Linked DNA regions of Sagittula sp. P11. The protein of the gene in region 1 interacts with the protein of each later gene in a pairwise test. Links are inferred from orthologs where the notes say so. Each region holds a gene or a part of one and is shown on either strand. Other genes may lie near its edges. The genes, in order: sfsA and CDO87_RS20270.

Region 1 (3,099 bases):
CTGCCCCATCAGCCGCATCGCCGTCTCGGCGGCGGTCAGGTCGTCCACCCGCCAGGCCCCGCGCGCCGTGGCCGCCGACACCCGCTTGCCGCCGCCACGCCCCTCGCGCAGGGTCCAGGGGCCGGTCTCCACCCGCGCCGCGGCGGGCCATGTGGTGTCGAGGACCGAGAACAGCCGCGAGAGATCGGGTTTGAGGTGGATCATCTTCGTCCTTCAGTCGCCGAAGAGGGCGTTGAGCCGCGTCATCGCGGCGTCGAGACGCCCGGCATCGGTGCCGCGCACCACCACGTTGGTCCCGAAGATGCCGTCCTTCTGGAACGGGTAGGACCCGAACTGCAGGTCCGAGAACTCCTCGGCCAATGCGCCCAGCGGTTCCGCCACCATGCCCTCGCCGCGCTGCACGCGCAGGGTCTGCGACAGGAGCGGCGCACCACCCACCAGCGTCGACAGCAGGCTCGCCACCATCGCCTCGAAGATCTGCGGGACACCCGCCATGACATGCACGTTGCCGAGGCTGAACCCAGGGGCGGCGGAGATCGGGTTGTCGATCAGCGTGGCGCCGTCGGGGATGCGCGCCATCCGGAGCCGCGCCTCGTTCATCTCGGTGCCGGAGCGGTCGTAATGCGCCTGCAGGATCGCGCGCGCGTCCTCCCTGACCGAGATCGGCACGCCGAAGGCCTCGGCCACGCAGGGCGCGGTGATGTCGTCATGCGTCGGCCCGATCCCGCCGGATGTCACCACGTGGTCGAAGGCCTGGCGCAGCGCGTTGACCGCCGCCACGATCGCCGCCCGGTCGTCGGAGACCATGCGCACCTCGCGCAGGTCGATGCCGTGCCGGGTGAATTCCTGCGCGAGGTGGTGCATGTTGCTGTCGCGCGTCCGGCCGGACAGGATCTCGTCCCCGATCACCAGCATGGCGGCGGTGGGATTGGGCATGGGCGGCACCTCCTCTTGGCCCCGGGCGCCTTGCGCCTCCGGGTGGTTAACGTATAGGGCCCGCTCCATGCGCTTTCAAACACATCTGGTGCCTGCAACCCTCGAACGCCGCTACAAGCGGTTCCTGGCGGACTGCACGCTGGACGACGGAACGCAGGTGACCGCTCATGTCGCCAACCCCGGATCGATGCTGGGCCTCGCCGATCCGGGCCAGCGGATCTGGCTGGAACCCAACGACGACCCGAAGAAGAAGCTGAAATGGGCCTGGCGGCTGGTCGATCACGGCGGCGGCCACTTCACCGGCGTCGACACCGGCGCTGCCAACCGCGTGCTGAAGGACGCCATCACGGCGGGGGAGGTCGCGGGACTCGCCGGCTACGACACCGTCCGGCCCGAGGTGAAGTATGGCGAGAACAGCCGCATCGACTTCCTCCTGACGGGCGCCGGGCGGCCCGACACCTACGTCGAGGTCAAGTCCGTCACCCTCTCGCGCCGGCCCGGCCTCGCGGAGTTTCCCGACAGCCGCACCGCCCGCGGTGCGAAACACCTGGGCGAACTGGCCGCGATGGCGGGGCAGGGGCACCGCGCGGTGATGCTCTACCTCGTGCAGCGCACCGACGCCCGCACCGTCACCCTCGCCCCCGACCTCGACCCGGCCTACGCGGAAGCCTTCGCACGGGCCGGCGCATCGGGCGTGGAAACCCTGGCCCTCGGCTGCGCGATCAGCCCCGATGGCATCGACCTCGGCCAGCCGCTGCCCTTCCGCGGCCCCTGACCGTTCATCTTGGCCCAATTACCTCGGGGGAGCGAAGCGGGGGCAGAGCCCCCGACCCGGCACGAAAAAGGCGCCCCCGCATCGGCAGGGGCGCCCGGAAAACAACGCGCAGGATCGCGCCCGCCTCAGACCTTGAGGTTCGGGATGATCTGCTTCTTGCGGCTCATGATGCCCGGCAGGACCACGGTGTCGCCGGACACGGTCGCGCCGAAGGACTTCTCTGCCACGCCCTTCACAAGGTCGTTCGGGACCAGCAGGGTGGCCTCTTCCTTCAGGATGTCCACGACGAACAGCAGGACCTGGTCCACGCCGTCCTCGGCCGCGACGGTCTTGAAGGTCTCCATCAGGCTGTCCTTGCGGCCCAGCGGGATCTCGGGCGCGGTGGTTTCAAGGACGGAGACGCGGAACTTCGTGCCGTCGACCTCGTATTCCTTGGAGTCCATCCGGATCAGCTCCGCGTCGGAGAAGGCGGAGACGTCGGACTTCGCCGCGAACATCTTCGCCGCGTAGTCGCTCAGGTCGACGCCCAGGTCACGGGCCAGACCCTCGGCCACGTCGCGGTCGTGCTGCGTGGTGGTGGGCGAACGGAACTCCAGCGTGTCGGAGAGGATGCAGGTCAGCGCGGCGCCGCGGACCTCGCGCGGGCATTTCTCCATGTCGGAGCCGATCATGTCGACCATGATCGTCGCGGTGCAGGCCAGCGGGCGCACGGTGATGTCGATCGGACCCTTGGTTTCCAGCCCGCCGACCAGCTTGTGGTGGTCGATGATCGCACGGATGTCGGCGGCATTGATGTCCGCCGGCAGCTCGGCCGGGTTGTTGGTGTCGACGATGACAACCGGCGCGCCGGCCTCGACCGAGGAGATGATCTCCGGCTTGGCGAGGCCCCAGTGCTCCAGCATGAAGGCGGCTTCGGTGTTGGGCTCGCCCAGGAGGACGGGCTTCGCGGTCTCGCCCTTCACCTCGTTGAGGTACCAGGACCAGAGGATCGGGCTGCCGGTGGAATCGGTGTCGGGGCTCTTGTGGCCGAATACGAGCGTCGTCATGGCGTGTCCTTGAAAGGCAAATGATGTCGCGCGCCCTATACCGCCGCAGCGCGGCATTGTCACCCCGCAGCCGCCGGGGTGCGACCTTCCAGCCGGGGCCAGGAAGACTTTTCGGACGAAAAGTCTTCGCCGCCAAAGACCTTTCGTCCGAAAGGTCTTTTATCTCGGCATCGGATGGCGCGCCTTGTTGTAGGGGGACCAGTCGGTGATCTCCGGGTAATAGCGGGCCCGCCAGGCCCGGACCTTCGGATTCATCACGCGTTTCCACACCGGCGGCACCATCGCCGCCATGGCCATCAGCGGATAGCCGTAGGGCAGCTGCGGCGCCTCGGTCTCGTCGTA
Region 2 (3,196 bases), 2.8 Mb from region 1 along the record:
ACGAGAACGACACCGTCGCCACGGACGAGATCCGCTATGGCGACAACGACCGCCTCGCGGCGCAGATCGCCGTCACCACCGGCGCCGACCTGCTGATCCTGCTGTCGGATGTCGATGGGCTCTATACCGGCAACCCCGGCAACGACCCGCAGGCACAGCGCCTCGCGACGGTGAACGATATAACACCGCAGGTCGAGGCGATGGCCGGTGACGCGGGCTCGGGCCTATCCAAGGGCGGGATGAAGACCAAGGTGATGGCCGCCAAGACCGCCATGGCCTCCGGCTGCGCCATGGTCATCATGCACGGGGCGGCGGATCACCCGCTGGCGCGCCTCAGGGACGGGGCGCCGCACACGCTGTTCGTTGCCGACATGGACCCGCACGCTGCCCGCAAGCGCTGGATCGCCGCGATGAAGTCGCAGGGCACGCTGATCATCGACGCGGGCGCCACGCAGGCGCTGGCCCGCGGGAAAAGCCTGCTGCCCGCAGGTCTCACCCGTGTCGAAGGCACCTTCGGCCGGGGCGACCCGGTGACGCTGCGCGCCCCCGACGGCACCACGCTGGGGCAGGGGCTCGCCCGCTACACCGCCGCCGAGGCGCGCCAGATCGCCGGCCACCACAGCGCCGAGATCGAGCAGATCCTCGGCTATCCGGGGCGCGCCGTGCTTGTCCATCGCGACGACATGGCGCTCTGACCCGTTCTGAACCGGGGCGCGCGCGGGCGTCCGAAGAACTGGCGCCCTGCGCGCATCCCCTGTAAAAATACCCCTCGAACCCCAACCACGAAGGCAAGGCCCATGAAGGATCTCACCGACATCCCCGCCCTGATGCAGGACATCGGCACGCGCGCGCGCGCCGCCGCAGCGGATCTCGCCTTCGCACCAGCCGCTGCCAAGCAGAAGGCGCTCGAATCCGCCGCAGCTCACCTGTGGGACAACCGCGCCGCCATCGTCGAGGCCAACGCAAAGGACCTCGACTACGGGCGCGAAAAGGGTCTCTCGGACGCGATGATGGACCGCCTGACCCTGACGGAGGACCGCATCGCCGCGATCCGCGACAGCCTGATCGCCGTGGCGCAGCAGGACGATCCCGTGGGCAAGGTCATCGCCGAATGGGACCAGCCCTCGGGCCTGCACATCCGGCGCGTGCGCACACCGCTCGGCGTGATCGGCGTGATCTACGAATCCCGGCCCAACGTGACCGCGGACGCGGGCGCGCTCTGCCTGAAGTCGGGCAATGCGGTGATCCTGCGCGGCGGCTCTGAATCGCTGCACTCCAGCGCCGCGATCCACGCCAGCCTCGTGCACGGCCTGCAGGAGGCCGGTCTGCCCGAGGATGCGATCCAGATGGTGCCGACCCGCGACCGGGCCGCCGTCTCCGAGATGCTGACCATGACCGATTACATCGACGTCATCATCCCGCGCGGCGGCAAGGGCCTCGTGGGTCTTGTCCAGCGCGAGGCCCGCGTGCCGGTCTTCGCCCACCTCGAAGGCATCGTGCACATCTACATCGACAAGGACGCCGACCCGGTGAAGGCGCTCTCGGTCGTCAAGAACGCCAAGACCCGGCGCACCGGCATCTGCGGCGCCGCCGAATGCCTGCTGATCCACCGCGACGTGGTCGACGACATCGGGCAGGGCATCATCCGGGCGCTGATCGACGCCGGGGTGGAGGTGCGCGCCGACGAGACCCTGCGCGCCATCGCCGGCACCGAGGAGGCGACAGAGGCCGACTGGGGCAAGGAATACCTCGACATGGTGATCGCCGCGAAGGTGGTGGACGACATCGACGCCGCCATCGCGCACATCCGGCGCTACGGCTCGAACCACACCGACTGCATCATCACCGAGGACGATGCCGCCGCCGCCCGGTTCTTCCAGCGGCTCGATTCGGCGATCCTGATGCGCAACGTCTCGACGCAGTTCGCCGACGGCGGAGAGTTCGGCATGGGCGCCGAGATCGGCATCGCCACCGGCAAGATGCACGCCCGCGGCCCGGTGGGGGTCGAGCAGCTCACCTCGTTCAAGTACCTCGTCGAAGGCGACGGCATCCTGCGGAAGTGACGATGCTGACGGCACCCGCCCTGCGCGACATGACGTAGGGCGGGGCTTCGCGCCGCCGCCCCGCTCCGCTCCGGGCGGGCCGCTCCGGGACCTTGCGTCAGGCGATCTTCAGGGTGATCGAATCGTCCGTCAGGGTGGCCAGCAACTGCCGCCCGCGCACTGCTGCGAGGATCGGCAGCAACGCGAAATGCACCTTGTCGGGCGGCGGCGTGTCCAGCGGCGCCGCGCCGTTGATGTGATCCCAGTACGTCCGGTCGCCGTTGATCCGTGCGCCCGATGCGCGCACCGTCCAGCCGGCCGCGTCGTTCTCGATCCGCACGGCGCCGCCCATGGGCAGCGCGCTCTCGCAGCACTGGAAGGCCAGGAAGCAGAGCTGCACCTCCGGGCGCGGCTGGTCCTCCGCCGCCGACCATTCCGCCGTCAGCCGCCCGCCGCTGGTCACGCCCGACAGGATGCCGGCGATCTCGCGGCGCGACATCATCTGCGCCTCGCCCGCCGCGCCATAGGCCACCCGGAAGAACCGGATGCGCGCCGCGGCGCTGGCGCAGCTGTCCTGGATCAGCGTCATCTCCGGGCTGGACTGGTCGGCCCCCGACAGGGCAATCAGCTCAAGTCCGTTCTGGATCGCACCGATCGGGCTGATAAGGTCGTGGCACAGGCGCGACCCCACAAGTGCTGCGAGCGTGGCGCTGACATTCTGCATTTCTATCTCCACAAGGACGAACGGACATGAACGACATCAACGCCTTGCTGGAGCCCGGTCAGATCGTCCGCCATCCGGATCAGCCGGATTGGGGCCTGGGTCAGGTCCAGTCCAACATCGACGGGCGCATCACCGTCAATTTCAGGGAACAGGGCAAGGTCGTGCTCGACGGCTCGGTCGTGGCCCTCGTTCCCGTGTTCGAAACCTAAACTAGGGCGTCACCGGTTGACAAATGGTTAACCACTGTGCGGTCGCGGCAAGCGCCACGCCCGGCAATTGGGCGTTTCCAAACCGGGCCGAGATGCTCTAGAACGCGCCCGGATACGGGGTGGCACAGGGCGCCGGGCGGCCGGCGGAACGAAACACATGAGCGACAGCTTTACAGTGCGGCTGGCCCGGGACGCGGCGGACGTGGCGGCGGCGCAGCGGC

Evidence for each region.
Region 2: the proteins of sfsA (region 1) and CDO87_RS20270 interact in binary tests that used the Escherichia coli proteins (3 or more experiments, as listed by UniProt). The link is inferred for Sagittula sp. P11 from one-to-one orthologs.

Annotation. Positions count from the first base shown.
Region 1 is NZ_CP021913.1:1,372,257-1,375,355, reverse strand. What follows is about bases 77-2,857. They hold sfsA (DNA/RNA nuclease SfsA), read left to right. Parts: upstream 77-1,003; coding sequence 1,004-1,711; downstream 1,712-2,857. Other genes in these bases: CDO87_RS06695 (manganese-dependent inorganic pyrophosphatase), read right to left, coding at 1,837-2,757; CDO87_RS06705 (molybdopterin-binding protein), read right to left, coding at 214-936; CDO87_RS06710 (GNAT family N-acetyltransferase), read right to left, coding at 77-204. Outside these bases: more of CDO87_RS06710, read right to left, coding at 1-76; CDO87_RS06690 (alkane 1-monooxygenase), read right to left, coding at 2,917-3,099. UniProt on the Escherichia coli protein: Binds to DNA non-specifically. Could be a regulatory factor involved in maltose metabolism.
Region 2 is NZ_CP021913.1:4,206,241-4,209,436, forward strand. The notes cover bases 53-2,930. They hold CDO87_RS20270 (glutamate-5-semialdehyde dehydrogenase), read left to right. Parts: upstream 53-797; coding sequence 798-2,063; downstream 2,064-2,930. Other genes in these bases: proB (glutamate 5-kinase), read left to right, coding at 53-695; CDO87_RS20275 (histidine phosphotransferase family protein), read right to left, coding at 2,161-2,766; CDO87_RS20280 (DUF3553 domain-containing protein), read left to right, coding at 2,793-2,930. In the rest of the region: more of proB, read left to right, coding at 1-52; more of CDO87_RS20280, read left to right, coding at 2,931-2,975; CDO87_RS20285 (GNAT family N-acetyltransferase), read left to right, coding at 3,133-3,196. UniProt on the Escherichia coli protein: Catalyzes the NADPH-dependent reduction of L-glutamate 5-phosphate into L-glutamate 5-semialdehyde and phosphate. The product spontaneously undergoes cyclization to form 1-pyrroline-5-carboxylate.